DNA from 4 places in the Deinococcus peraridilitoris DSM 19664 genome. Region 1 is predicted to be linked to each of the others. Evidence: riboswitches for the same ligand, from Rfam matches in the RefSeq annotation. Region 1 holds a riboswitch; each other region holds the start of a gene.
The links. Region 1 has a riboswitch for cyclic di-GMP ahead of DEIPE_RS24115 (hypothetical protein). Riboswitches for the same ligand answer to the same signal wherever they lie in the genome.
Positions count from the first base shown of each region.

Region 1 (7,374 bases):
GAAGGTAACCAAGATGAAAAAGATCCTCACCCTGTCCGCCCTTGCCCTGACCGCCACCCTCGCCGCCACCCAGGTGAGCGCCCAGATGGCCAGCGGCAATGACGCCTTTGTGCGCGTCGTCCACGCTTCTCCGGATGCTCCCGCCGTGGACGTCTACGTGGACGGCATGCGCACCGTCGCGGGCGCTGCCTTCAAGGCCGCCACCCCGTACGGCGAAGTGCCCGCCGGCAAGCACAAGGTGATGGTCACCGCCGCCGGCGACAAGAACACCGTCGTCTTCCAGGCCGATGTCGACCTGAAGGCTGGCACCTACTACACCGTCGCCGCCGTGGGCCAGCTCGCCAACATCAAGCCCAAGATCTTCACCACGACCGGCCTCAATAAGGACAAGGCCAAGGCCGAAGTCAACGTCTACCACCTCTCCCCCAACGGCCCGCGCGTGCAGACCTTGGCGGCCGACCTGAACAACGCCGCGCTGCTCAAGAACGGCATCGCCTACGGCAACAAGGAAACCCTGATGGTGAACCCCATGGGCGTCAACCTGAACGTCGTGCCCTTCGGCAAGATGGAGCCCGTCGTCAAGAACCTGTCGGGCATCAGTGTCGCCGGCGGCAAGAGCTACAGCGTGTTCGCGGTCGGCCTGGTGGGCGCGAACGGCACGCAGGGCTTTGACCTCGTAGCGGTCGAGGACAAGGTGGTCATGGGCTCCATGGCCGCGAAGTAAACCTGCGAGCCTAGACCCACAAGCAAACCCGCATCAAGTTGAGGGCTGGCGCCATAGCGCCAGCCTGTTTCTTTTTCTGAACGCAGCTCCCGTCAGCTATTTACAACCGGTCGCCAGCGTTCCGACGCCCACTCAGAACGGCTTGCGTGCGTCCAGAATCAGCGACACAAAGCCGAGGCTGCCATCGCGGTTGCGGTGATCGAGCAGCAACGAACGGTAAATCGGGCCGCTCGCCACGTCCCAGCCGTGGTAATGAAAACGCCCCTGTTCGTCGCAGTACTCCAGCAGTTCCACCTGGAATCCCGCCGTCTCGAAAAGCCGCCTGAACCGGGCATGGTCGTACACGATCTGATGGTCCGCCGCCGGATGATCCGCCGGTCCCGGTCCGCCGACCTGCACGGTCCGCTGGTAGGCCTCATCGGGAAAGTTCGCGTCGGGGACCGCACAGCGCAGCAGGCCGCCCGGCTTGAGAAAGTCAAAGCACAGCCGGGCGGCCTCCAGGCCCTGGGCTTCGCTCAGGTGCTCCCAGACGTGCTCGCATAGAAAGGCGTCGGCACGCCGGTCGCCGAAGTAGCGCTCGAAGCTGCGGCGGTCGGTCAGGTCAAGCTGCGCTTTCTGGGTTGGGAGCCAGCCGTCCCAGGTCTGGCTGCCGGCTCCGAGAATGATGTGGAGTGGTGGGATAGCCATGTGCGCAGTATGCCTTTTCTGGTTTTTGGCTTTGCAAAAGGTGGCGCTGAGGTTGCCTGAGTTGCGGCCAGATCGCGTTTCGAGGAGCATTTTGGCTTGGAAGGATTGTCTTTTTCAGTTTTCTTGCGTTTGCCCCACCCCCCAGCTCCCTCCCCAGAGGGGAGAGGGAGCGAAGCGCTGCGCTCGGCAGATTCAGGTGGAGCGCGCCACAGGGCGGTGTTGCGCCACCTTTCGGCAACGGCCCACCTGGGCGTCCACACCAGAGCAGGCGTTGAAGGTGGTCCGGGGAGTTGGTGTGCGCCGGGCGGGCGTGGCCGGAGCACACTGAAGGTCCATCACACGCTAACCTTCGTGGGCTCTCCTTGTTCAAGATGCCCTGGTTCCAGGCGCACCCCACCTTGCCCCGTACCGTCCCGACCTCCAACCCCACGAGGTAGGAGCGTGGCTGCCCACTTCCCGGCGGCACCACCCACTTGAGAAACACCCGGGAACCCGGCGCTCCACCTGAACCTGCCGAGCGCAGCGCTTTGCTCCCCCTCCTTACAGGAACAAGGACAGGACAATGGCCATATCCCGAAGCACCGGGCCGCCCCGGTGCACAACGACGTGCCCCCTCCGGGGAGGGGGCTGGGGGGTGGGGCAACGCGAGAAAACGAAAAGACAACCGCCAACACGCAACTCCTCCCCACACATCCCCCACAGGCAAACCAATCCACCCCCCTCCCCCGTATAACCATTCAGCAAGGAGCACAAATGCACACAAACTGGTTGGCAGCATGGTTAACGGCAGTCGCGCTCAGCACGGCAGGATTTCTGGGCCGCGCCTGGGCCAGCCTGACCTATCCTCCACAGGAACTTTTCGGCGTCATGACGCAGTTCATGGGCGTTCCGCAGGTCTTTCAGCTGGTTCACTCGATTTTCGGCCTGGGACAGGGCGGCAAGACCTTTGCCTTTCTGGGAGTGGTGGTGCTGTGGCTGGGCGGGGTGACCGCGCTGGGGATGCTGCCTCCTGTGGCCGGGGCACTGGCGCTGGGGCTGGGGCTGCTGCTCATTACCCCGTGGCCGGTGGCGCTGGGCTACGCGTTGGCCTTTCTGGTGTTCAGGCTGGCCATCCAGGCGCTGCTGCGCCCGTTGCGTTTCGGTGATGGCACGCGGCGGCAGGTCACCGGAGCGCTCGTGGGCGGCTCGGCGCTGCTGGTGACCGCCGGACTGACCGGCCTTTTTCGCACAGGCACAAGCCCGGCACCTGCCACAATCGGCGCGGGCGGGGAGTTGCCAGGGGACATCACGCCCGTCAAGGACTTCTATTACGTCTCCAAGAACCTCGAAGCCTTCGATCCGGTGGTCGATGAAGCCAAGTGGCGTCTGAAGGTCAGCGGACTCGTCAAGTCACCTGGCAGCTTTTCCCTGCAGGAGCTGCGCCAGTTCGAGGCGCGCACCATCGAACTGACCCTGTCATGCATCTCGAACCCGGTCGGCGGTCCCTTGCTGGGAAACGCGCTCTGGACGGGCTTCACCGTGAGCGACCTGCTGCGCCGGGTGGGCGTGCAGGGCGGCGCGAAGTACATCGTGTGGCGCGCCGCGGACGGTTACGAGGAGTCCTTGCCGCTCGGTGAAGCCTTCGAGCAGGACGTGATGCTGGTGTACGCCCAGAACGGCGAAGCGCTGACGAACAAGCACGGTTTTCCCCTGCGGGTGCTGATTCCGGGCCGCTACGGCATGAAGCAGCCCCGCTGGATCACCGAGATCCGCCTGACCGACCGTGACGTGCCGGGTTACTGGGTCAAGCGCGGCTGGAGCAAGACGGCGCACGTGGAACTTACCAGCCGCATCGACGAGCCTGCCGAACTGAATCCCAGCGTCAAGGCCGGGCAGCCGGGCACCATTCGCGGCATCGCTTTTGGTGGTCTGTTACCGGTGACCAGAGTCGAGGTAAGTCTCGACAATGGTCAGACGTGGCAGGCGGCGCGTCTGACCGCGCCGCGCTCTCAGCACGCCTGGACCTTGTGGGAGCTGCCCTGGACCCCGGCGCCGGGGAATTATCAGGTGGTGGCGCGCGCCTTTTCGGGTCAGCAGGTTCAAAAGGATCAGGACAAGGACGCCTTGCCTGAAGGCGCGACCGGCTGGCACCGTTTTATCGTGTCGGCGAGCTGAGTCGGCGAACGCGGCAGGCAGGATCACTCCGGCCGCGTTCGACCGTCAATCGTTGGGATACCGGTCGAGGCCGAGTCCGCGGCTCTCCAGGGCTTCGCGCAGCATGGGGATATTTTTCAGGGCGTGGCCTTTGGTGGTGTTCTCAAAGAAGATGTAAAGCTCCTCCAGCTCACCGGCGACCTCGGCAATCTTGTCGGCCCACTCGTCTATTTCGGCGCGGTTGTACAGGTAATCGTGGCGTTCGGCGGCGCTGCCACCTTCCCACCAGGTGCTCTTGTTGCGTCCGTGCAGCCGCAGGTATCCGACTTCCGAGGTCGCGTAGACGCGCGGCTCGGGCATCCCGCCCACGGGTGGGTAGTCGGGGCTCACCCAGATCAGACCGAATTCACCCATGCCCTCGCGCACTTCAGGTTTGTCCCACGACGCGTGACGCAGCTCCACTGCCAGTTCGCGGCCCGCGAAGCGCTCGGCCAGGTCCAGCAGGTACTTGCGGTTCTCGGCAGTGCGGTGAAAAGAGTAGGGAAACTGCGCCAGGTAGGGGCCCATCAGTCCAGCTTCGCGCAGCGGCTCGGGGCTTTGCAGCATCCGGTCGAAATCGGCCGTTTCCGGCTTCCGGGCGTGCGTGAAGACCTGGTGCAGCTTGACGGCAAAGCGGGTTCGCCCCGCGGAGCGGCGGGCCATGCCCTCGAAGGCCTTGAGGCCCGGAATTCCGTAGAAGCTGGAGTTGAGCTCGACAGCGTTGAAGTGTTGAGCGTAGACGCTCAGAAAATCGGGCTTTTTGGTGCCTGCCGGGTAAAGCCACCCTTGCGACAAGTGGTCTGTGTCGATTTCCGACGGCGCGAGCCATTCGTCGTTCGCGTAGCCGCCGGTGCCCATGTAAATGCGCATGAGCCAGTGTAATCCCAAGGATGGACAGCCTACGCCCAAAAGGGATTTCCGGCTCACCTTATAGGCTCGGGCACCGGCAGCCCGGCACCGTTTTCATCGCGTACCGTCTTTCCGATCCGCACGGTTTCTTTCCCATACCGTGGACAGACAACCCTCAGTTCAATGGCGGCAGCGAGGTCTCTTCATCGCCTTGCAGTGGAAGCCGGACGACCTGGAGTGTCAGCTCCAGGCAGGCTCGGGTGCTTCTGGCAATGAGCGTGAAGTGCACATCGCGTCCGACGATGTCTTTGAGTACGAGGGGCCCACGTTCTGGAAAACGCTCGAGGTGGAGTTGCACTTCCACCGGCCATCCGTCGGCGTTCCACAGGCGGGCAGTGAAGGTGGATCCTTCGCCGGGCTCCAGCATTTCGATCAGCTCTACAGGTTGTTCGAAGGTCAGGCGCAGGAGCGTGACGGTGGCTCCCAGTTCTCGCAGCGCAAACGAGGTCAACTGTGGCCCTTGCATGTGCTCGCGGACGAGCAGCCGGCTCCCGGCCGGACCTGACGCCGCCCCGCCGTCCTTGCGGACAAAGACGGGGGTGGCCAGGACTCGCTTGACGTCCTCTCCGGTAATCGGGGCGTTGAGGGTTTCGAGCAGGTTCCGCTTCATGCTGCCTCCCAGAAAGATTGGACGAAAAGCCGGTCGCACCACTTGCTCCCCCCGCCCAAGGTGCCCGAATACAGGGCGAGGTTCAATGCATCTCTTCACCGAGGCAGAAGCCGGATGAATGATGAGGATTATAAGGGAAGTCACTTCCCGGACTTCGGAGTTGATTGGACAGACCTTGCCGTGGTTTATTTGCGCTGACGTAACAATTCACTGAGCAGCCGTGCCATGTCGCCGAGAGCCTGTGGATCGACGGAGCGTCTCTCCGGGCGTTTCTCGACCTGCGGCGTCGACCTGCCGGGAGCAACGTAGGCTTCGTACAGCGGCCGCAGGCCTTCCACCAGCTCTCGCGCGACGCTCTGCAGGGTGTCGCCCGTACCTTTTGCGGGGGCCTCCTCGCCCAGGGTCCAGGGCAAGCTCGCTTCCAGCGCTTGCGCCAGCGCCGTCCACTCGGGGGCACTGGAGGTTTTTCCGTGTGCGTTGTAAACGTGTGCGGCTGCGACGGCCAAACTGAGCAGGGCGTCCTTTGCTGCTTTCGGGGTGTCTGGAGCCGCAGCAATGAGCAGGCCCTGTGCAAAGGCGTCATGCAGGGAATCGGCCAGGTAATCGGCGGCGAAGTCTCCCTCGCGCAGCTCCTGCACCGTTTCACTGGTACGTCGGTAGTGCCGTTCGGTGAGGTTGTCGAACACGAAGCGGCCCTCAGCGTCACGGGAAACGAACTGAATCAGGGCGCCATTGCGCCGTCGACGCCACAGCTCGCCGGGTTGCCGGGGTGCGCGAAACAAGACTAGAGCGGTCATGGCTTCTCCTTACTGTTAGCATGCCGCGTCGCCAGAACCGCTATTGGTCAGTCGACACCAGTTGGCCCGCCACAGGATGCACTACGGCTGCCCGCCCCGCTGCGTTCCCTTACGCCTCGAGATGCGCTTACCCTGCGGCGTCCTCAGCGGACGCGCAGGTGAGGGTGCTCGTTGAGCAGGGCCCAGAACACCCCGATGGTGCGCACGGCATCGATGAACTGGGTGAAATCCACGGGTTTGACCACGTAAGCGCTGGCGCCCTGTCGGTAGCAGTTGGCAATGTCGCTGTCCTCGCGGGACGTCGAGAGCATGACCACCGGAATGTGGCTGAGCCGTGGGTCATTCTTGATGGCCTTGAGGACGGCCAGGCCGTCCATGTGTGGCATTTTCAGGTCGAGCAGCACCACGGTGGGCTGTCCTGCGGGGCGTCCGGCAAATCTGCCGGTGGCGCGTAGGTAGTCGAGTGCTTCCACACCGCTTGCCGCGACGGCCACATCGTGACCCAGCTGGCCTTCCTCGAAAGCAGCTAGTGCCAGCTCCACGTCGTGAGGATTGTCGTCGACCAACAAAATGCGTTTGGCATGCATGACATTCCTCGCTTTCTTTCCGTCGCAAGTGCCGCACCAGGCGTGTGCTGGCGCCGGATGGGCTTACAGTCTACCGGAGGAATACGCGGCAAGGCTCCTCAAACGAGCGACGCGCGGTGGAGTCGACACGGCGGTGGCGACGGTGGACGGTGGCTTCGTTTTGGCAGGCGTGGCCGCCCCGAATGTTCTAGGCAGGCGTCTGCGGTATCCACGGTGGAGTCAGGCCGGGCGGTACACTGACCGCGTGTTGACCAAACGCATCATTCCGTGTCTTGACGTGCAAAACGGGCGGGTGGTAAAAAACGTCCGCTTTTTCGAGGATCACCGGGACGCAGGCGATCCCCTGACACTGGCCCGCGCCTACGAGGAGCAACGTGCCGACGAGCTGGTGTTCTACGACATCACCGCCACTCACGAAGGCCGTCGGCTGATGCTGGACGTGGCCGCACGCGTCGCCGAAGAAGTGATGATGCCCCTCACCGTCGGAGGCGGCGTCACCACCGTGGAAGAATTTCGTTCGCTGCTGCTGGCGGGAGCTGACAAGATCAGCGTGAATTCCAGCGCCGTGCGCAATCCGCCCCTGATCCGCGCCGCATCCGATCACTTCGGGGCGCAATGCGTGGTTCTCTCAATTGATGCCAAGAAGCGAGCGGATGGATCGGGCTGGAACGTCTTCGTGGGCGGTGGGCGCGTCGATACCGGCCTGGACATGCTGGAGTGGGCGGTCCGAGGACAGGAGCTCGGCGCGGGTGAGATCGTTCTGAATGTCATGGACGCGGACGGGACCCGGCAAGGCTTCGATCTGGAAGCCACACGCCTGGTGGCGCGCGCCGTGGACGTGCCAGTCGTCGCTTCCGGAGGCGCGGGGAAGGCCGAGGATTTTTATGA
Region 1 covers NC_019793.1:3,107,671-3,115,044, reverse strand. The annotation lists gene DEIPE_RS15215 (DUF4397 domain-containing protein) at 14-724, shown strand; gene DEIPE_RS15210 (class I SAM-dependent methyltransferase) at 857-1,411, opposite strand; gene DEIPE_RS22420 (molybdopterin-dependent oxidoreductase) at 2,165-3,565, shown strand; gene DEIPE_RS15200 (DUF72 domain-containing protein) at 3,611-4,453, opposite strand; gene DEIPE_RS24115 (hypothetical protein) at 4,608-5,102, opposite strand; cyclic di-GMP riboswitch class II at 5,121-5,204, opposite strand; gene DEIPE_RS15190 (hypothetical protein) at 5,288-5,899, opposite strand; gene DEIPE_RS15185 (response regulator) at 6,043-6,486, opposite strand; gene hisF (imidazole glycerol phosphate synthase subunit HisF) at 6,731-7,374, shown strand, end outside.

Region 2 (7,374 bases), 870 kb from region 1:
GCGCTGAGCCGATCGACGCGCGCCTCAGGCACTACAAGGAGTTCGTGGTCGAACTCAAGGTCGAGCAGGCGCAGGTTCAGGCCGCGCGCTGCATGGACTGCGGCGTTCCCTTCTGCAACAACGGCTGCCCGGTCAACAACATCATTCCCGACTTCAACGACCTGATCTACAACAACGAGTGGCGTGCCGCGATTGACGTACTGCACGCGACCAACAATTTCCCCGAGTTCACGGGCCGCATCTGTCCCGCGCCCTGCGAAGCGGCCTGCACCCTCAACCTCACCGATGAGGCCGTGGGGATCAAGTCCATCGAACGCGCCATCATCGACCGGGCCTGGAAAGAAGGCTGGGTCGCGCCCCAACCGCCCACGCACAAGAGCGGTAAACGGGTCGCCGTCGTGGGCTCCGGTCCGGCGGGTCTGGCTGCCGCGCAGCAGCTGGCCCGCGCGGGCCATGACGTCACGGTGTTCGAGAAAAACGATCGGGTGGGCGGTCTGCTGCGCTACGGCATTCCCGACTTCAAGATGGAAAAGCACCTGATCGACCGCCGGGTGCAGCAGATGGAAGCCGAGGGGGTGACCTTCCGTACAGGCGTCCTGATCGGCAAGCTGCCGCGTGGATCGAAGGTAACCAACCTGTCGCGGGAAACCCTCTCCGCCGAGAAGCTGATGGAAGACTTCGACGCGGTGCTGCTGGCCGGCGGGGCCGAGCAGCCGCGTGACCTGCCCGTTCCCGGGCGCGACCTGCGTGGCGTGCACTTCGCGATGGAGTTTCTGCCCCAGCAGAACCGAGTCAACGCGGGCGATCAGGTCAAAGACCAGCTGCGCGCCGACGGCAAGCACGTGATCGTCATCGGTGGGGGCGACACCGGTTCCGACTGCGTGGGCACCAGCAACCGCCACGGCGCTGCGAGCGTACACCAGTTCGAGCTGCTTCCCATGCCGCCCGAGCAGGAGAACAAGCCGCTCGTCTGGCCTTACTGGCCGCACAAGCTGCGCACCTCCACCAGCCACGAGGAAGGCGCCGAGCGCGAGTTTGCCATTGGCACCAAGGAATTCCTGGGCGAAAGCGGCAGGGTCACGGCCATCAAGACGGTGCGTCTGGAGTGGCAGGGCGGCACCATGACCGAGGTCCCCGGCAGCGAGCAGATCATGAAAGCCGATCTGGTGCTGCTGGCGATGGGCTTCGTGAGCCCCATCGCCGCGCTGCTCGACGCCTTCAAGGTGGAAAAGGACTCGCGGGGCAACGCGCGAGCAAGCACTGACGTGACCGACGGTTACCGCACGAGCAACCCACGGGTGTTTGCGGCGGGTGACGTGCGCCGGGGGCAGTCACTGGTGGTGTGGGCGATCCGCGAGGGTCGGCAGGCCGCGCGGGCCATCGACACCTTTTTGCTGGGCGCGAGCCAGCTGCCGAACTGAAGACGGCCTGGGGCAGGCGTTTTCGGGGGAGACCGCTGGTCTCCCCTTTCTCTTGGGGAAGCGGCGGACAGCCTGACGCTTCCGTACGACAAAGACGTATCCGCGTCTTGGTGCGGGCGTCCGGTATTGTGCGGAGTACATGAACCACACTGACTCTACTATTCGCGTTGGCATCATCGGACTCGGCGCCATCGGCGGGCGCCTGTTGCGCGAATTTCAGGCTCATGACGCTTTTCAGGTCACGCACCTGCACGACTCGGACGCCGCACGAAGCGAGGAAGCAGCGCGCGAGACAGGCGCGGTGGCCTGCGCGACTTCGACGGAGCTGCTCGCCTCAGACGTCGATCTGGTGTACATCGCCGTACCGCCGAGCGCGCACTTCGACCTGACCCTGGCCGCCCTGAAAAGCGGCAAGCACGTGCTGTGCGAAAAGCCGCTGGCGGTGAGCACCGAGGAAGCGCGGGCCATGCTGGGCGCAGCGCGCGCGGCAGGCAGGGTGCACGCCATGCAGCTTCCGCTCTACCATTCGCCCGGCGTGCGCGTCTTCGCCGAGCGTCTGCACAGCGGCACCCTCGGTGATCTGCGCCGCGCGGACCTCACCCTGGTGTTTCCCGAATGGCCTCGCGCATGGCAGATGAATCCCTGGATCGGTCGGCGCGAGCAGGGCGGCCCGATCCGTGAGTGCACGCCCCACCTGTTCGAGGTGATCGAACGCAGCCTCGGGCGGGTCGCGCGTCTGCGTGCCGACGTGGTCTACCCCGTCGACGGCGTGAGCAGCGAGGAAAGCGCGCACGGCGTGCTGGAGCTCGAATCGGGACTGCGGGTAGGCGTGAGTTTGCTGTGTCATGTTCAGCGGCCCGAGACCGTGGCACTGACGGTGTACGGAGCCAACGGCACGCTGGGCCTGGAACGCTGGACCCAGCCGGTGTACTCGGCGGACCAGGACATCCCGAAGGCGCTGGCCCTCGAAGCCGACACGACCCAGGGCAAGCTGCTCGATCACCTGGCGGCGGCCATTCATGGCCGCGAAGCCGACCTTCCCGGGTTCGGGGTGGGCCTGCGCTTGCAGTGCCTGCAGGAAGCCTGGGAGCAGGCTTCTGCCACAGGCAGCTGGATCGTGGTCGGTCCGGAGTAAACCCGCTCGCCGCGGTCAAGTCAGTGCGCGCTCAGTCCACCAGGCAGAGGTCCACCCGACTGAGCCGCCGAAAACAGCAAAAGCGCCGACGTCGTATCGACGTCGGCGCCCCACGCGCACTGGGCGCTCAGTACACGGCGTTTCGCATCAGCATCATCTTGAGATCCGTGGGGGTGGTCGCGGCCTGAATGGCGTCTTCAGGGGTCATCGCGTCCTCTTTGACCAGGCGGGCGAGGTGCTGGTCGAAGGTGTGCATACCGTACTGTTCAAAGCCGTCCTGAATGGCTTCCTTGAGGTTGGCGAACTTGTCCTCGTCGGCAATGCAGTCACGCACGGTGGCGGTGCCGATCATGAGTTCCAGGCCCAGCACGCGGCCTCCCCCTTTGCGTGGCAGCAGCCGCTGGCTAATGACGCCCACCAGTGATTCCGAGAGGCCCTTGCGAATCTGGTCGCGCTCGTGCGGTGCGAAAAAATCCAGGATTCGCGTCACGGTGCGCGGCGCGTCCAGCGTGTGCAGGGTCGAAAACACCAGGTGACCGGTCTGCGCGGCACTGAGGGCCGCCTCGACGGTTTCCTTGTCGCGCATCTCACCGATCAAAATGACATCCGGATCCTGGCGCATCGCGGCGCGCAAGGCCAACTTGAAGTCCAGGGTGTCCGTGCCAATCTCACGCTGGTAAAAGGTCGCCTGCTTGTCCTTGTGAAGAATCTCGATGGGATCTTCGATGGTGACGACCGTACTGGCCGAAGTGGCGTTGATATGGTCGAGCATCGAAGCGAGCGTCGTCGTCTTTCCGCTGCCCGTCGGCCCTGTTACGAGGATCAGACCCCGCTCCTTGCTGGAAAGCTCTCCGAAAATCCCACTGGGCAGGCCGAGGTCTTCAAAGGTGGGCAGATTGGGCCGGTGTTCCTGAATTCGCATGATCAGTGCAATCGAGTCACGCTGGTACATGGCATTGACCCGAAAGCGGGCCACTTCGGGCAGGCCATATGCGAAGTCAGCTTCGCGTCGCGCAGCAAATTCCTCGAACATTCCGGGGCGTTTCATGATGGCACGGCACATTTTTTCGAGGTCGGCCGGAGACAGCATTTTGCTGCCGATGCGTTTGATTTCACCGTTGATGCGGCCCATGGGCGGCGCGCCCGCCCGCAGGTGGATGTCGCTGGCTTTGATGTTGACAAAGTAAGTGAGCAGATCGTCGAAACTGGCCATGTAAGATCTCCGGGCGAAGGGCTCGCGAAACAGGGATGATAGTGCCGAACGGTGGTGGCCGGGCTCCGGAGCGATACAGAGCCTCAACCGCTGCTCTTTGCGCCGACCGCGAAAAGTGAAACCTTGATGTCCGGCACGCCGCGCGGCTTCTCTTTGCTAGCGCAACGCACCTCACAGAAGTCTTACGGCCACCCGGACGCGTTCATGGCGCTGCACCCGATGGCTTCCCGACCTCGGGTGTCATTGACTTAACGCGCGTCAGTTGCAGATGCGAGGTGCTGAAGAACGCGCGTACGCAGCAGCATTGTGAGCAGACCTCGACTGCTCTGTGGCCGGCCTGCACCGGAAAAGCCTGCCGTCTGTCAAGCGGCCCTCGTGGGCCAGAAGCCACACCAGCTCGCGGACTTTCCGTCGCTCTTCGTTGGTCAGTGCCATGCGTCACGCTGCCACACCGGCCCTTACAGAATTCTGTCGGCCCGTCATAAGCAACGGCCCGTGACACCGTGAAGAATTTAATCGCACTCACATACAACTTCATGTACGCTCAGGCTCGGACAAGCGCTGTCTCAGATCGACCATGGCAAAACCACTGTGAAGTGGTGACGCAAAGCTCCAGAGCCCACGTGGCTGGCTGGGCCGCCGAAAGGATAAGCATGTTCCACTACCCTGCTCCTGTCACGCCGGTCATTCCTGCTGTGCACACTGGAACCACAGTGGTCATAGGGGACGTCGAGTTCGCCGTCCTGGAGTTGCTCGGTCACGACGCCCTGACCGGGCTCGAGCTGCTGACCAGCATCGAGTACCTGCAACGCCAGCTTGGCCCCCAGTTCAGGTTCAAACGCGGGGACCTGTTCCCCATCCTGTGCGCAATGGTCGACGCCGGGCTGATCCTGAAGCGTGTCTGCCGTCTGCCAGGCGGCATCGAACGGGCGAAGTACCACCTGACCCACCAAGGAAAACTCGCCCTCGAGAGTGCCTGAATTGGTCCCGGCAGGATCGGTGATCCTGCTTCGTGCAGCGGAGCGACGCGCTCAGCTTCCCCGGTAGGTGCTGTACGACCAGGGTGAGACGAGAAGCGGTACGTGGTAATGCCCCGACTGGTCAGCGACGCCAAAACGCACCGGCACCTGATTCAGAAAGGGCACCGTGGTGCGACCGGCCAACCCGCCCTGTTCACCAAAATAGTCGCCCACGTGAAACACCAGTTCGTACTGTCCCGTTTCCAGCGATCCCCCGAAAATCAGCGGTTCGTCGGTGCGGCCGTCCGCATTGGTCACGACGGTTTTGAGCCAGGAACGCTGCTCATCGATCACGGCATACAGTTCGATTTTGACCCCAGCGGCCGGCACGCCCCGGGCAGTATCGAGCACGTGGGTGGTGAGTCTGCCCGCTCCGCTCACCGTGCGCGCTCCACCCAGCCCTCGATGAGGCCGTAAGGCTCGGGATCCACGTGAAAGATCTCGTTGTCATTCTGTATTCCGAAGCGTTCGAGGTTGTACGGGACGTGGTGTTTGTTGGGAAAAGAAAAATGGATGCGCTCGATGACCGGGCAGCGCGTCAGTACTGCCTGTCCCATCTGGTGCAGCGTGAACTGCACGGACGGGCTGTAATGATCGGTGAAGGTCTCCAGAATCTGCTGATAGACTTCGCTCCACACGGCGTCGTAATCAAGCTCGTCGGTGTTGTATTCCCACCGGGCAGTGACCACGGTCGCCATGATGCGGTCGTTCGTTTCGGGCAGTGCCGTGAACTGCTCGCGCAGAAAACCTTCCCAGCCGGAACGGGTGGTTTTCAGCACGTACAGCTCATCGATACCCGAGGTGACCTTGAACTGCCGTCCATCTCCCTCGACGACCGCCGTGTGCTTGGGGACCTGTCGTGAGAACGCGTGGCCGTGCTCCTGCCCCTGCACCTTGATGCGCTCCCAGCAATGCTGGGTGAAGGTGATGCGGGCAGAAGCAACGGTCGGACCCGCCTTGACGAAATGACGAACCAAACGCTTTCCAAACTCCTCGACGCTGCCCGTCAACTGCTCTTTTGCCAGGGCGTAGACCGTATTTCGCATGGTGTCCGTCGCCAGCAGCGCACTGTTATCCCCGCGCGTGTGCGCCGCTTCGAAGTCGCCGGTAAGCGCGACGTCCACACGAACGTCCCGGATGTCGTGCCGCTCACCTTCCCGAAAAACCTTGAAGAGCCGCACGTCGGACTTGCCGTAATTGTTCTGTCCCAAAACGATTCTGGTTCTGACGCCGGTGCTTGACTCGGTCACACTTTCCTCCCCACGGTGACTTCCGCCGTGGCCTGAACGAGATCTGCCAGTCGCAAGCCGGCAATCTTGGAAATTTCGACGAGGGCCTCTGCGATTTCCTCGTGAGGCAGGTGATGCAGCCGCCGCTCGGCCGCGTCGAGAATCGACTCCTTGGTGTGCTCGCGCACGCAGATGACAAAGGGCATCGCGAACTTCTCGTGATACGCCGTGTTGACGCGCTCGAAGCGCGCGTACTCCTCGGGTGTGAGCCGGTCGAGCCCGACCGAAGATTGCTCGCGGCTCGATTCTGCAGTCAATTGACCGGCCAGGGCGACCTTGCCGGCCAGGTCCGGGTGCGCGCGGATCAGGGCCAGCTGCTCACCAGGGTCACTTTGCACGATGGCCTCTTTGAAGGCGTCTTGCAAAGACTCCAGCCTATGGAAAGGCCGCGCCTGCCAGACACGCTCGGCGTAGCGCGGGGAATGTTCGAGTACGCGACCGAAATACGCCACAAACTCGGCGCGGTCCAGGGCATTGAGGTCAGGCAGCTGCATCGACGAAGCTCCGTTCTGAACTGAAGTGCCCACGGTGGGTGGACTTGCGTTCGCACATGGAAAGCACTTGACTGTAGAGTATCAGGACCACAAAACCGGCCAGACACGGTTGCGCTCGATACCTGCGGGAGGACGACGTGGAAAGACTTACCCTCACCCTGAACGGCCAGCACCGCGAGGTGGGCCAGGTTCACGCACACACCACCCTACTCGAATGGTTGCGCCTGGAAGGACTTACCGGCAGCAAGGAAGGCTGCGCGGAAGGCGAGTGCGGCGCGTGTGCCGTGCTGCTGGTCCGCGCGGACGCTCGGGGCCAGGCACAGTACGTGGCGACCAACAGCTGCCTGCTGCTCGTCGGCGCCTTGAACGGGCAGGAAGTCGTCACCGTCGAGGGCTTGGGCACTCCAGGAAGGCTGCACCCGGTACAGAAGAGCCTCGCTGAGCGGGGCGGCTCGCAGTGCGGCTACTGCACCCCGGGTTTTGTCATGAGCATGGCTGCCGAGTACTACCGTGATGAGCGCTCAGCCTTCGATCTGGAGGCACTGAGCGGCAACCTGTGCCGCTGCACCGGCTACCGGCCCATCCGCGACGCGGCACGGGCGCTGGGCCAGCCTGACGAGCACGACCAATGGTCCCTCCGGTTGGCACAAGGCGCTCCTCTCACGTGTCCCACGGTGCTGACAAGCGAACACGGTGAACTGCGCCGCTGTGAGACGTTGCCGCAGACCCTCGCCGTGCTGGCCGAGAACCCAAGCGCGAAACTGCTCGCCGGAGGAACCGACTGGAGTGTCGATGTCAACCTG
Region 2 covers NC_019793.1:94,020-101,393, forward strand. The annotation lists gene DEIPE_RS00350 (glutamate synthase subunit beta) at 1-1,421, shown strand, start outside; gene DEIPE_RS00355 (Gfo/Idh/MocA family protein) at 1,561-2,556, shown strand; gene DEIPE_RS00360 (type IV pilus twitching motility protein PilT) at 2,684-3,769, opposite strand; cyclic di-GMP riboswitch class I at 4,339-4,413, shown strand; gene DEIPE_RS00365 (PadR family transcriptional regulator) at 4,423-4,749, shown strand; gene uraH (hydroxyisourate hydrolase) at 4,801-5,139, opposite strand; gene pucL (factor-independent urate hydroxylase) at 5,166-6,038, opposite strand; gene uraD (2-oxo-4-hydroxy-4-carboxy-5-ureidoimidazoline decarboxylase) at 6,035-6,571, opposite strand; gene DEIPE_RS00385 (xanthine dehydrogenase small subunit) at 6,709-7,374, shown strand, end outside.
Region 2: it holds a riboswitch for cyclic di-GMP, as region 1 does, so the genes downstream of both, DEIPE_RS00365 (PadR family transcriptional regulator) here and DEIPE_RS24115 (hypothetical protein) in region 1, are expected to answer to the same signal.

Region 3 (7,374 bases), on a different replicon from region 1:
TTCTCGGTCCTCTTCGGTATGGGGCTGCGCTGGGGCAGGTCAAGACGCTGGCGAGTCTGCGGCTCAAGGTCGCACTGCTGATCCTGGCCTACAACCTCAGCTTCCGTGATCTCGCTTCCTCACCATCAGTCCCTTCCCGATGCACCCCCCTTCGCGGTTCTTGGATAGCACGCCCTCAGCGGTTCTCACTGCCCCAGAGCACCACCGGCAGCGACGCGAGGTCGAGGCTTTGGTCGAGTGTACTGATGCGGATGTACCCGATGCGTTGCCTGTGAAATTCAGGTCGCTGAGCTTGTGAGTGAGGCAGGCTGCACGACAGAAATGAATCATGAAGAAGTCTTCATCAAGCGCTAGGCTTCCTTGAAAGGGCAGAGCTTCAGGTGCCCACCTCACGACGTCCAGCATGAACGCACTCACCCCTCTACAGGAACAAGCGCGCCTCGCGGAACTGCGACGCTACGCCATCCTTGACACCCTCCCGGAAGACGCCTTCGACCGCCTCGCCAAGCAGGCCGCCGCGCACTACCACGCGCCCATCGCCCTGATCTCACTCATCGACCAGGACCGCCAATGGTTCAAAGCCTGCGTCGGCCTCGACGACCGCGAAGCCAGCCGCGACGTTTCCTTCTGCGCGCACGCCCTGCACGCCGATACCCCCCTGATCATCCCGGACGCCACCCAGGACGAACGCTTCAGCCAGAACCCATTTGTCACGGGAGAGGCCCACATCCGCTTTTACGCCGGCGCGCCCATCATCACCCCCCGCGGTCACCGACTCGGAACCCTCTGCGTCGTCGACACCCAACCTCGCGCGTTCAGCTTCGAGGACGCCGAGTTCCTGCAGCAGCTCGCCGCGTCCGTTACGAGCGAACTCGAACTGCGCAACGCCCTGCACCGCCTCAAGTACGAAAAAATCGTACTGCAAAGCATCGACGACGCCCTCGTCGTGCTCAACCAGAACTGGCGGGTGGCCATGCTCAACCAGGCCGCGCAGACCCTGTACGGCGTCACCGAGGAGATCCTCGGAAGACCCGCGAGTGAACTCTTCACCGCCCGCTGGCCCAGCCCGGAAGCAGAACGCGAAGTCCAGGAAACCTTGGCCCGGAATGCTTCCTGGACGGGACAGGTCACGCATCGCTTGCGTGATGGCAGCGAACGCCACGTCGCCCTGACCATCACAAACATCCTCGCTCCGGACGCCCGCCAGCAGGGACAACTCTTCACCATCCGCGACCTGACCGAGCAACGCCGCCGTGAAACCCTCGAGCAGGACCGCCGCGTCATCCTCGAAATGGCGATTGCGACCGCGCCACTGCCCGGCGTTCTGCACGCCGTGCTCCAAATGATCGAAAACCAGCTGCCCGGCAAGACGGCCGCCATCATGCGCCTGCGTGACGGACGACTCTTCAACGGTGCCCCGTCCAGCCTGCCTGCCGCGTATCTGGCGGCCATCGAAGGCATCGAAGCGGGTCCGAACGTCGGATCCTGTGGCGCGGCGGCCAGCAGCAAAAAGCTCACCATCACCCCCGACATCATGACCGACCCGAAGTGGCTGCCGTACCGTGATGGCGCGCGCACCTGCGGACTCATGGCCTGCTGGAGCATGCCCGTCCTCGATCAAACCGGGGCAGTGCTCGGCACCTTCGCCGTGTACGCACCCGCAGCGTGTACCCCCACGCCCGCCGAAGTGGAGGTCCTGCAGGACGCAGCGCAACTGACGTCGCTGCTGATCGAACGTGATGAAGCACAAAAAGCCACGCGCCGTCAGGCACTCCACGACCCACTGACCGGCCTGCCGAACCGCACCATGATTCACGAGCTCCTCGGGCACGCGCTGAGGACCGCAGTACGAACCGGTGAGTTCGTCGCGGTTGGCCTGCTGGATGTCGATCAGTTCAAACGTGTCAACGAAGCACTCGGGCAAGCCGGAGGAGATGAAGTCCTGCGACAGATCAGCGCGCGTCTGCAGACAGCGCTTCCCGTGAACTGCACGGTCGGTCGCGTCAGCGCCGACGAGTTCGTGCTGCTCGCCCCGCAACTCTCCGGGGACGGCGCGTTGGCCTCCCTGGCTCAAACCGCCCGGGAAGTCTTTCATACGCCATTCGTCGTGGAAGGTGAGGAACTGTTCGTCACAGCCAGCGCCGGCTGGGCGCTCTTCCCAGGTGACTCGCTCAATCCCGAAGCGTTGCTGAGCCTCGCGAACGCGGCCATGCAACGCGCCAAGCGTGACAACCTCGGCTGGACACGCTTCACGACTGGCCCCAGCCTCCCCGACCGCCGCACCCTGAGTCTGCGTAATGCCTTGCACCGCGCGCTGGAACGCCAGGAACTCAGCGTACACTTCCAGCCGATCGTGCACGCCGGGGACGCGCGACCGTACAGCGTTGAAGCCCTGCTGCGCTGGCAGCACCCGCGGTACGGCAGTGTGTCCCCGGCGACCTTTATTCCCCTGGCCGAAGAGTCCGGCTTGATCATGTCGATCGGTGAGTGGGTGCTGCACGAAACCTGCCGGGAGCTGAAGGCGCTGCAAGTCAGCACTCCAGGCTTGCGGGGACAGGTGAACCTCAGCGCCCGGCAGTTCAGCAGTCCGCACCTGCTCGGGAGTATCCGGGCTGCCCTCGAAGCAGCAGGGCTCGATCCCAGTCTGCTGGAGCTGGAAATCACGGAAAGCAGCATCATGAGTGCTGAGGATGCCGCCCTGACCATGCAAGGCCTGCGGAAACTCGGTGTACGCCTCGCAGTGGACGATTTCGGCACAGGTCATTCGAACCTGGCGTACTTCAAGCGGTTTCCCGTGCAGACCCTCAAGATCGACCGCTCGTTCGTGCAGGACGTTGGAGAGAACCCGACTGGTACGGACGCCATGATCGTCAGGACCATGGTGGGTCTCGCGCGGGCGTTGAACTTACAGGTTGTCGCTGAAGGCGTGGAAACCGAGAAGCAAGCCAGTTTCCTGCGAGATGCTGGGGTGGATTACCTGCAAGGCTGGCTGTACGCGCGCGCCATGACCGGCGAAGCTTTACTTCACTGGCTGACTGAACGTCACGAGCAGGTGCTTTCAAGGCCCTGAACGAACGCGGCAGCTAACCTGAGCAGAGGAGGAGCATGCACACCCCCACCGACTTCTCGCAGATACTCACGCGCGCCGTACATGCCGCGACCAACGGCCTCATCGTCACCCAGGCGGACGGTGACTTTCCCATCCTCTACTGCAACCCGGCTTTCGAAACGCTCACCGGCTACCCGGCCAGTGAAATCCTGGGACGCAACTGCCGCTTCCTGCAAGGCCCCGGTACGGACGCGTACACGCGTACACAAATGCGTGAGGCGCTGTGTGCTGGCCTTTCCCTGGACGTCGTGATTCTGAATTACCGCCGGGACGGCACGCCTTTCTGGAATGCCCTCAACCTGGCCCCAATCCATGACGAGCAGGGGCGTGTGACGCACTTCGTGGGTGTACAGACTGACGTGACGGACCGGGTGCGCCTCCAGCGGGCCCTGGAGAAGAAAATCCAGACGGATGACCTCACCGGACTCGGGAGCCGCGCGTCGTTCCTGGAGGCGTTGCAGCTCGCCATCCAACACTCTGCTTCTTCGCCATTCGCGGTGGGATTCGCTGACCTGGATGACTTCAAGCGCGTCAACGACTCGTTGGGCCATGAAGCGGGGGATGAATTACTGCGTCATGTGGCCATCCGCTTACGCGAAAGTGTGCGCAAGGGAGACCTGGTCGCTCGCCTGGCGGGAGACGAATTCGTGCTGCTGTTACGGGAACTGGAGGACTGCTCGGTGGTGGAAGCCGTCGCGAAGCGGGCGTTGCAGGCGCTTGAACGACCCTTCAGCCTCAAAGGACTGCAGGTGCGGGTTGGAGCGAGCCTGGGTTTTGTGGTGCCATCAAAAGGCGTGAGCGCCGTGGAAGTGCTCTCGAGTGCCGACCGGGCGATGTACGACGCCAAGCATCAAGGCAAGAACCGCTTCGTCATCCAGGATTGCCGCTGAGGCTCAAGGACGGCAAAGTATGGGGTCGCGAGCTTACTGCTGGGCACCAAGTAGAAAAGCAGACCTGCAGACTCCCGTTCTTCTCTTTCGGACAGGTCAGGCTGAATGACCTGCTGTCCGGCAGAGGATGTGCTGCGAGGCGTTATCTGGGGAGTTGCAGGTAAAACGTGGCCCGCTCACCCAGGCGCCCTTCTGCCCAGATGCGGCCATGATGACGCTCCACCATCCGCCGTACCGTTGCGAGTCCCACCCCGGCTCCCCGGAACTGATCCTTGCGATGCAAGCGTTGAAACACATCAAAAAGCCGTTTCTGAAAGCGCGGATCGAAGCCCGCACCGTTATCCGTCACCGAAAAAACGACGCTTTCACCCTTCACTTCTGCCTGAATCCCGATACAAGCGATTTCTCGTTTCGAGGTGTACTTCACCGCGTTGGACAGCAGATTTTCGAACGACTGACACCACAGCAGCGGGTCACCCTTCACCACCGGGAGGCGCTCGCTGACGCCACGCCGCCGTGCGGCTTGGGCAACGCTGACTTCGCTCCGCAGAACGGCCAGCACAACGGCTTCGTCGACGTCGACAGTCCAGGTTCTTCGTCGCTTTCCCTTCCTTGCCTCCAGTTTGCTCGCCCCTCGCATGTGCAAGGTCAGAACCTGGAAGCAACTCCTGAAGCACTGCCGGTTATTCTCGGAGTTCTGAACCCCGTAGAGGAACAACAGGTGCACCTCAGGAAGCCCACAGGCTCGGACCGTCCAGTCTTCTAACTTCCATCTCACATTTACAACGAAATCACGGTTTGTTATGCTGAAGTCATCAGGACAGAGTGACTCTCTGACTGATAGAAGCTTTGAAGCGTCGTCCTGTACACGGGCACCTGGGACGCGTGGAGCCAGTGGTGCGACCGGCTATTAGTCACGCTTTCCGCCTTACCCCGGAGAGCACCGCTGCCGTCTTCCCTGGAAGCGGCCTTTGCCAGAGTCAACAGGAGGCACCGTGCAACGAATTACCCGCACGGACAACGACCAGGGCATTCCGCTGACGGTCACGATCGAACGGACGGGCGCCCTCACCACGAGCAGCATCAGCATTGAAAGCGATGAAGAAAAGTGGCAGTTCGAGGACCACAACACCTTGACGCAGACACTTGATTGGATCATGCATGACGCGCGCAGCAAGGCGGAGCATATCTCCACCCAGTACCGCAACGCCGCGCTGGGCGGATGGGCCGTCACATTCATCATGCCGGTCGGTCATAACGGCGAACTGAGTATTTACGACCGGTGGCTGTTCAGGAAGCTGATGAGTTGCTGCCCTGCATTTCAAACCACCTGGAATACCATCGAGCACAGCGGCAGTATGACCCGCATCCTGCGCCAGGATGACCACTTCCGCGTACAGATTGCTCCGGAAGGTTCGCCTGCCCATGCACGAACGTTCTCCTTCAAGGCAGATAACTTCACCTCCATCCTCGAGCACATCGCTACCTACACCAGCACGGCCGCTGTCAAGCACGCGGCTGACTAAGGAGCTTCATGCGCAACCGCGCCGTACTCATTCCCCTGTTCCTCAGCCTCGCCGCATGCGGACAATACGCTGGCTTCCCGGCTGGTTCTCCTTCAACCCCCATTCAGATTCAAAGCGTCGCGTTGGGCGATACTCGGGTATTCATCGCGGACGGTTCCCGATGGTGGGCCGACGGCTCGCGCTGGTGGGCGGACGGCTCGCGCTGGTGGGCCGACGGCACCCGTTGGTGGGCGGACGGTTCGCGTTGGTGGGCTGACGGCACCTTTCAACCGGCCCCGGAAAACAGCGCTGCCTTCAAGCTCATCGGACTTGACCGCATTCAGGACCTCGCGTCCAAGATGGGGCAAGGGGTGATTGTCGCGGTCATCGACACGGGCGTGGACTTCGAGCATCCCATGCTCAAAGGCGCCCTCCTTCCTGGCCATGACTACATAAACAATCGCCAGGGTGCGCGTGAGGAGGGGGGAGACCACGACCTGGCTTATGGTCATGGTAGCGCCGTCGCCGGCCTCATCCGTCAAGTCGCGCCAGCCGCGACGATCCTGCCCATGCGTGTCCTCTCCCCGGATGGGAGTGGCCTTGACAAGGCCGTCGCGCAAGCCATTCGTGACGCGGCCGCGCAAGGCGCGCGGGTCATCAATCTGAGCCTCGGGACCAGCACCTCGACGGGCGGTGTGCGTGACGCCATCGTCAGTGCGACCGAACAAGGCGTGATTGTGCTCGGCGCGAGTGGGAACGCAGGCGAGTCCAAGCCACAATCACCCGCCTGGCATATGGGGAACCCGGATGCCGCTGGTCGGATGTCGCTCAGCGTCGGTGCAGTCGATCAAGCTGGAAACGCCGTGAGCTGGAGCAATGCCGGCAGTGAAGTCGTCGCTCCCGGTGTGAACATGACCACTGCTTACCCTGGCCAGCGTCTCGTGAACGCCTCCGGAACGAGCTTCAGCACGCCCTTGGTGAGTGGCGCGGTCGCCCTCGCGCTTGCAGAGGGCGCAAACGCGAGCCGCTTGAGCGAAACGTTGAAGAGCAGCAGTCAACAAGGCCGTCTGGACGTCGCAAACCTGATGGCTCAGCCAAAATAAAAGTTTCAAGAAGACAGGAGCGTGGCACGCCACGCTCCTGTCAGGGTGTCTATGTCCAATCGCCTGCCTACACCTTACGCTGGCCACACCATCCTGGAAGAAGCCCTGTCGCAATGCGGTCTGGACGATCAGCGTGCCATGCTGTTGTTCGAGCAGGCTGCCAGTATCGCGCGTGATACGCGTGATCGCGCTTTGTTGGCCAAAGCCTTGAATGGCATGGCCCGAATTGAGCATGCGCACGGCGACAGTCACGCCGCTCTTTTTCACCTGCGTGAAGCGCTTGAATTGCGCCGCGAAACGCACGACCTGAACGGCGAAGCGGCCATTCTGTGCAACCTCGGCGCTCTTTACACCGACCTCGGCCAGTACAACTTCGCTCTGGATTATCTGCTGAAAGCACTCGGCATTATCGATGAGCAAAGTGACCGCAAGCGCGCCTCCATGCTCGCCGCAAATCTCGCGCGAGTGTACGATGCCCTCGAACAAACCGGGTCGGCAGAAGAGCATTATCAGACGGCCCTGCGTCTCGCGCGTGAGTCCCAGCAGCGTATCGGAGAGGTGATCTTATGCGCCAACTACGGAGACTTCCGGCGCCGCCAGGGGCACTACGATCACGCCGAGCAGCTTCTGCGTCACGCCCTGGAGTGCGCAGGAGGTGAGGGTGTATTCCCGGCGATCGCGTTGCATCCGCTCGGGTTACTGCACCGTGATCGTCACGACCGTGCATCCGCTCTGGATGCCTTCGCGCAGGCGATGCGCTTCGCGCG
Region 3 covers NC_019789.1:387,573-394,946, reverse strand. The annotation lists partial or broken gene DEIPE_RS25180 (IS982 family transposase) at 1-116, shown strand, start outside; gene DEIPE_RS20610 (bifunctional diguanylate cyclase/phosphodiesterase) at 404-3,070, shown strand; gene DEIPE_RS20605 (GGDEF domain-containing protein) at 3,106-3,999, shown strand; gene DEIPE_RS20600 (sensor histidine kinase) at 4,142-4,639, opposite strand; cyclic di-GMP riboswitch class II at 4,833-4,917, shown strand; gene DEIPE_RS20595 (hypothetical protein) at 4,995-5,525, shown strand; gene DEIPE_RS22770 (S8 family peptidase) at 5,534-6,607, shown strand; gene DEIPE_RS20585 (EAL domain-containing protein) at 6,659-7,374, shown strand, end outside.
Region 3: it holds a riboswitch for cyclic di-GMP, as region 1 does, so the genes downstream of both, DEIPE_RS20595 (hypothetical protein) here and DEIPE_RS24115 (hypothetical protein) in region 1, are expected to answer to the same signal.

Region 4 (7,374 bases), 1.3 Mb from region 1:
TTCTATACCGGCGACAAGTTCACCGGGACGGTCACGACGCAAACCGGCGTACGTGCGGAGATTGCCAAGGCCTGTGTTGTAGATTTCACTCTGCAGCGCCACTGCCGGAGGGCGGACAGTGAAACTGGAGAAGCCGGGCGTGGTGGGCCCCAGGCTAACGCGGACATCTGGCGTGCGGACTTCTGCTTCGAAATGACGAGGCTCGACGCTCAGGCGCAAGTTCACGTTCGGCGTGAGGGGGCCGGACACGGAAAAGCGAAACCGCAGACCGTCATCCCCACCGACGACCTGCACTTCGCCGGGAAGGGTATGCCGGGCGGTACCCGCAGCGGGCGCGGGTGAGAGGACATCCGCGCTGATACTCTGCTCGGCCGCGGCACCCGAGGTGCGCGCACGCAGCGTCACGCTGTGTTTAGCAAAGTGCGCTGGCACGGATCCGGAGACCCGCACATCCTGGATTTCGCCGGGGGCAAGAGTCAGGGTGGCCGGGGTCACGCGTGGCTGACCCTGGCCGGCAGCACTAAGAGCCACCTGGGCAGGCGCGTTGCCGTCATTGCGGACCTGGAAGGTTGCCTCAGCCTGTCCGTTTGTGGCACTCGCGGACAGTGCTCGCACGTGCAGGGCGTCACGTTGTGGGACGCGCACGCCCATTTCAGTCCGGACGTTATTCACGCTCACCATCACGGTGTGCGTGCCGGCGGGAGTACTGCGGGGGACACGGACGACGACCATTTCTACCCTCGCTTCACCTGGCGCCAACGTGAGGGTGCCGGGTGAAACGAGTACCACCCAGCCTGCGGGCAGGCCGAGTTGGAGTTGCACGTCACGCGACTCCGGACCCTCGTTGCTCAGATGAACCGCGAGCGTGGCCGTTTGACGTTCGGTGACCTCGACGACGCCACCTCTCAGCTGAAGCTGCGCGCTGGCATTGGGCAGCAACCCCAGCGTGAGTGCCAGTACAAGCGCTGCCCGCCGGACAAGCACGTTATCTCACCTCGACCTGGTAACGCGCTCCAAAAGCGTGATCCTGGGCCTCGTCGTCGGCTATGACTACCAGGGTGTACTTGCCATTCGGGAGATCCAGGGCGAAAGTGTCACGCAAGGACGTGCCTGGGTACAGGCGACGGTAACGGCTTGTGACGGTCGCGGCGAGCTTACCTTTGTCATCGAAGGCTTCGAGGGTAAGCTTCCGGACGATCCAGCGTTCGCTTTCGGCGTGCGTGTCGACACTGAAGGCAAGCTTTCCCTGTTCGTCACGCAGCAGTTGTGGGTTGTTGAACCGCACTTTCGTGTCCCCACCGGGCAGGTCAGCGACGACCTGCACCATGAAGCTGATACGGTTGCGGACCGTGAGGCCGCTCCCCGTCGCGGGTGGCAATTCCGGCGTGACGTGAATGGCACTCCAGTACGTCCCGATGGCGTTCGCGGGTGCGGTCAGGGTGTAATGGACGACCATCTTGGATTTTGCTGGGAGCGTGACTTCGTGGGTGTCGAGGGCAATCCACTTGGAGTTGGAACGAGGGAGGGTGCCAGCAGGATCATGACTAGTCGTACCGTCTGCCTGGAAGTGGTAGTCGGTGAGCGAAATGGTCGCGCGGGCTGGAGCTTCGGAAGGATTGGAGAGTGTGAGCGTGCCCTTGTAGACGCCACCGGGCGCGAGCGTCGTGTGATGGGTGAGTGCACCTTCCAGGCGAACTTCCGCGAGGGCAGTAGCATTTAGGGTGAGCGCTGCGAGGGCGAACAAGGCTTTGTTCATCATGGGCACCTTCGTGAAAAGCGCGTCTGACCCAGAGGCCAGACGCGCCTTTATCGCTTGATTTACTCGTCGGCGAGGGTGTAGGTGACGGTGACGTCTCCGCCAATGAAGCCTTTGGTGGCCGTAAAGCTGTAGGTAAGGGCTGCAGCGTCTTGGGTGATGAACTGGGTAATTCCGGTAACGAGGGCCGCTTCAGCTCCCAGCGTCTGGGTGGAGCCGACGCCGTTAGGGTCGCCAAGGGCGGCGGTAGGGGTGAACGCAACACTGCCGGTTACGTTGGTGGGCACGCCCGTAGCCTTGACGAGAACTTTGCGGGTAGTGACGCCAATCTTGTCCTCAGCGTGTGTGCTGTAAGCGAGCGTGGCATTGGCGTTAGCGAATGCCTTCCCAAGTTCCGTGATAGAGATTGTTACTGGTCCAGCCACCACAATCGTGTCTTTGATGTCGTTGGTCAGGGTGACGGTGTTGGTGGCAGGGCCCGCGCCAGCAAAGGCGGTGGTAGCGGCGCCGAGGGCAAGGGCAGCAAGAACAACTTTAAGGTTACGCATGTAAATACCTCTTTTTAGGCACCCAATCGTGGGTGTAAAGGGTTCACCTCTCTGAATAGAGGGAACAGACGAAAAGCCGGTCGCACCACTCGCTCCCCCCGTCCCAGGTGCCCGATTAAAGGGCGGGGTTCTTCGCGTCTCCTCGTCAGAGGCTTTCTCTGAACGAAGTACCTGTAATATACGCGAGGTTTCTCACAGAACTCTTACAAGAATATTCCGCATGTTGGTTCTAGACTTCGTCATCAATTCGGCAGTACGCGAAACCGCACCCGGCCGCCCGGCCGGAGCTGCGACGCCCGTGTAAAGTCGCCGGGATGCAGCAGGGCCGGCTTGTCATAGCCACCCAGCGTTCCCCGATCGTGCAGCAGCAGAATCGGCGTGCCGCCCGGCGTGACCTGCACCGCCCCGATGGGCACGGCTTCCGACAGGATCTCCCCTCCCGGTACCGGCGTTCCCTCGAACTGCACCCCGGTGCGGTCGGCCGTTTTGACGGTGAAGGTGCCGCTCGCCAGGGCGCGCAGAGCGGCGGGCGAGGCCTGCGGGCCGGGCAGCAGGCGCAGCACTTCGGGGTCACGCGCCGGGAAGTACGGCGTGAACGAGAACCCGGCCTGCACCGGGCGAGGCGCGGCCACGCCCAGCACGTCCCCCCGGCGCAGGGGTCGCCCCACCAGGCCGCGTAGATCGACCGAGGCGCTGCCCAGAAACGAGCGCGATTCGAACCCGCCCGCCACCGCGAGGTAGCCACGAACACCGAACGGCGCACCCGCGAAGCGCAGGGTGTCGCCTTCCCGCACGGTGAAGGTGGTGAAGGGCGCCACGGGCCGGTCGTTCAGCAGCGGCGTCATTCCGTACCCGGCGAAGACGGCGCTGCCCGTTCGCAGGGCCCGCAGAACCGGACCCTGCACGTTCAGTTCCAGCAGCGGCGTGTGCGCGTCGTTGCCCACCAGCCGGTTCGCGAGGCGCGCCAGGGCGGGGGCCTGCGCGCCCGTGCGGCTCAGGCCGAAGCGCCCCACCATCCGGCGGCCCATGTCGACCATCAGGTCGAGCAGACCGGGCGCGGCAACCTCAAAGAGCGGGAGCTGCGGCGATGCGGGCAGCAGCTCCAGCGCGGGCGGCTCGGGCGGAATGTCGCCGCCCGATTCCTGAAAGCGCACCTCGTCACCGCTTTCCAGCAGAAAGGGTTCCGGGCGGTGCGGGTCATACAGGCTCACCAGGGTGTGCCCCAGCAGGTTCCAGCCACCCGGTGACGCCAGCGGGTAGATGCCGGTCTGCGCGTTGGCCATCGCCACCGAGTGGGCGGGCACCCGCGCGCGGGGATTGGGGCGGCGCGGCAGGCGCAGATCGGCGTCTACCTCACCCAGAAAGGGAAAGCCGGGGCTGAATCCCACCGCGTAGACCCGGTAGGCGGCGCCGCTGTGCCGCCGCACGAACTCGTCGCGCGAGAGCTTCAGGCGCGCGGTGACTTCGGGCAGGTCCTCGCCGTCGTAGCGCACGGGAATGGTGACGGTCCGCCCGGGCTCCTCGGTGCGGGCCTGCGCCCCCTGCTGCGCGGCCCAGCTTCTCACGCGCGCTTCGTTCACGGTGGTGGGGTCATATTCGATGTACAGGCTGGCGTAACTGGGAATCAGGTCGGTCACGCCGGGCAGCGGGTGTTGCAGCAGACGGCGGGTCAGGGCCTGCAGGCGCGCGTTGGCCTGCGCGTCCATCCGGTCGGCAAAGCGCAGGTAGAAGCCCAGGACGCTCAAGCGGGCCTCCTCAGCGCTGCGAGTGCGCGCGGACCCGCACGCCCTCGGCTTCCAGGGCCTGGCGCACGGTGCGCGCGATGTCAGGCGCTTCGGGGTTGTCACCGTGAATGCAGAGGGTTTCGGCCTGCAGCTCGACCCAGCCGCCGTCCAGGGCCTGCACGCGGCCCTGCGTGACCATCATCACGGCGCGGCGGGCCGCCTCGGCGGGATCGCGGATGACCGATCCCGCCAGGTCGCGGCCCGCCAGACGGCCGTCGCTCAGGTAGGCGCGGTCCGGAAAGACTTCCAGTACCACGGGCAGACCGAGTTCGCGCGCCACGCGTTCCATCAGGCTGCCGCTCAGGACGAAAAAGGGCAGGCCAGGATCGTAGGCCTTGACGGCTTCGGCGACGGCGCGCGCGGTCACTTCGTCGCGCAGCATGCGCAGGTACAGCGCGCCGTGCGGTTTGACGTGGCTGAGTCTCAGGCCCCCTGTCTGCACGAACGCCTGCAGCGCGCCGATCTGGTAGAGGGTGTCGGCGTACAGTTCGTCTGCTCCGGCGGCCAGGTCGCGCCGTCCGAACCCCACCCGGTCGGGGTAACCGGGGTGCGCGCCAACCGCGACGCCGTGTTCGCGTGCCAGCGCGACGGTGCGCTGCATGGTCAGGGGGTCGCCGGCGTGAAAGCCGCAGGCGAGGTTGACCGAACTGAGAAAGGGAAAGAGTTCGTGGTCGCGGCCCATCGGCCAGGCGCCGTAGGACTCACCGGCGTCGGCGTTGATATCGACTTGCATTTCGGTCATGGAGTCTCCTGTAGAGCAAGCGGGGTCTGTTCAAACTTTACCCGAGCGCTCTTGGACTGGAAGGGGAAGGTCGCGCTTGACATTCTTTGGTTAATTCGGTATTTTCCAAATTAGCAAAATATCAAACAATCACCAGCTTCCCAGGAGACGCATGACCAGCCTGAACGCCCCTACCTCCAGACCCTTTCTGCGCGCCTTTCTCAGCCTTTACCCGCTCGGTCTGCTCGGCGTGCTCTCCCTCGTCCCCACGCTCGGCCCGACCCTCTCCTCCCTGATGGCGGGCAGCACCGCCCCCACACCACCGCTCGCCCTGCTCATCACGCTGGTCGTCGCGCAAAGCGCCGTTCAGCTCGGCGTGATCGTCGCCCTCGGCACGATCGTCTCCCCTGCCCTGAACAGCCGCTCGCTGCTGCTCGGCCGGACCCTCCACGGGCAGCCCTTGTGGCCCGCGCTGCGCTCACAGCTTCCCCTGGCGCTGCTCGGCACGGTGCCCGTCGTCCTGGGCATCCTCCTGCTCGACCGCGCCTTTCGCCCGCACCTCAGCGAAGCCTGGCAGAGCGCCGTGCAAAGCCAGACCGTCACGCTCGCCTCGCGCGCCAGCGCCCTGCTCTACGGCGGCGTCACCGAGGAACTGCTGATGCGCTGGGGCGTGATGTCCCTCATCGCCTGGGCGCTGTGGCGCACCCTGCAACGCCGCGCCGCGCAACCCGCGCCCTGGGTCTTCTGGACGGCCATCATTGTCGCCGCGCTGCTCTTCGGGCTCGGTCACCTGCCCGCCGTCGCCAGCCTCGCGCCCCTCGATCTCCTGCTTGTCGTCCGCACCATCGTGCTGAACGCCATCGGTGGACTCTGGTACGGCTGGCTGTTCTGGCGCCGCAGCCTCGAAGCTGGTATGAGCGCCCACGCCTTCACGCACGTTCTGTTCTGGCTGCTCGCGCCCCTCGCGGTCTGAGGCCAGAGCGCTTCTCCTTCACATTTTTCCGCAGGAGCACCCATGCCCCCCACCCGCACCGCCCACCTCGAGCGCCAGCCGGCCAATCTGGCCTCCAGGCTGCACGTATGAACGACGTCTTCAAGGCCCTGGCGGACCCGACACGACGTGAAATTCTGCGGGTCCTCAAGGAAGGCGAGAAAAGCGCCGGAGAGCTCGCCGCGCTCTTTGCGCTCAACAAAAGCACCCTCAGCGGACATTTTGCCGTCCTGAAGGCCGCCGATCTGGTCGTCACCGAAAAACGCGGCACCACCGTCATCTACCGCCTGCACACCACCGTTTTCGAAGACGTCCTGTCCGGCCTGTTCGAGTTGTTCGGACGCGATACGCCCAGGGAAAACGAGGAGAAGACATGATCCGACGCAACGACCTCCGCAAAGAGTGGCCGACACTGCTCGCCTTCGCCGTGACCTTCGCCGCGAGCGCCTACCTGTGGCCCCGTAGCCCCGAAGTCATTCCGGTGCACTGGGGCCTGAACGGTGAACCCGACCGCTTCGGCAGCCGCGCCGAAGGCCTCCTGCTCCTTCCTGGCCTGCTGCTGGGCAACGCCTTGCTGATGCTCGCCGTGGAGCGTTTCAGCGCGCACGGAGCGCGGAACGCCACCGTCCTGCGCACGGTTCGGCTGGTGATGGGCGTCACCGCTGCCCTGCTGACGCTGCGCATGGTGTTCGACTGGGAGGTGCCCCGCACCGTCATCATTGCCGTCGGCATCATCTTCGCGCTGCTGGGCAACGTCCTCGGAAAAGCCCACCCGGGCGGACGGTTCGAACGCGTCGACACGTGGACTCCCGAGCGCAAGCGCGCCTGGTACGCCACCACCAAACGCAGCTCGGTGCAGCTGACGTTCTTCGGGAGTGCCCTGCTGTTCGCTGGGCTGCTGCTGCCCGATGTCTGGCTGACGCCGTGGGTCGCTCCTTTCGGTCTGCTGGGTGGCCTGTTGATCATGATGATCCGTCTGGGCCTCGACATGTCCTCGTGGCGGAGCGGCAAAAATTCCACCACAGGCTCGCACGGACCTCGCTGAGGAACATCACGTTCAAGGCGCAGCCGTGAAGAAATCATGGGCGTTTCACTCCACCAGTGGAATCAACCCCCTCGGGCGCGTTCGTACAATGACCGCACGCAAGCCGGGAAGCCCGTCCTCGTCGCCCGCGCTTGGCCGAAGGGAGCACTGCATGAGTGAGCACGTCTACAAGATCGTGGAGTTGGTCGGATCGTCACCGGACGGCATCGAAGCCGCCATTCAGAACGCCGTGTCACGCGCCTCGAAAACCATCCGCCACATGCGCTGGTTCGAGGTGGTCGAAACGCGCGGCCACCTCGCCGAGGGCAACATCGCGCATTATCAGGTGACCGTCAAGATCGGCTTCACCCTCGAGGACGGCGAGAGCCTGTAACAGGGCGGCACAACTGGGTCCTGCGCCGTTGCCGCACCTGCCCGGGCGTTTTAAGGTCAGGGCATGAACCGCACCCTGACTGCCATGACCTTTGCGCTGTGCACTGTCGCTTCTGCCGCGCCGTCCTCCGCACCACCCAGGTGGGAGTACGGCGTG
Region 4 covers NC_019793.1:1,815,524-1,822,897, forward strand. The annotation lists gene DEIPE_RS08910 (NEW3 domain-containing protein) at 1-984, opposite strand, end outside; gene DEIPE_RS08915 (FimB/Mfa2 family fimbrial subunit) at 986-1,759, opposite strand; gene DEIPE_RS08920 (hypothetical protein) at 1,819-2,304, opposite strand; cyclic di-GMP riboswitch class II at 2,370-2,453, opposite strand; gene pxpB (5-oxoprolinase subunit PxpB) at 2,547-4,049, opposite strand; gene DEIPE_RS08930 (LamB/YcsF family protein) at 4,060-4,830, opposite strand; gene DEIPE_RS08935 (CPBP family intramembrane glutamic endopeptidase) at 4,982-5,782, shown strand; gene DEIPE_RS08940 (autorepressor SdpR family transcription factor) at 5,890-6,177, shown strand; gene DEIPE_RS22160 (DUF1648 domain-containing protein) at 6,174-6,845, shown strand; gene DEIPE_RS08950 (dodecin) at 6,997-7,218, shown strand; gene DEIPE_RS08955 (hypothetical protein) at 7,282-7,374, shown strand, end outside.
Region 4: it holds a riboswitch for cyclic di-GMP, as region 1 does, so the genes downstream of both, DEIPE_RS08920 (hypothetical protein) here and DEIPE_RS24115 (hypothetical protein) in region 1, are expected to answer to the same signal.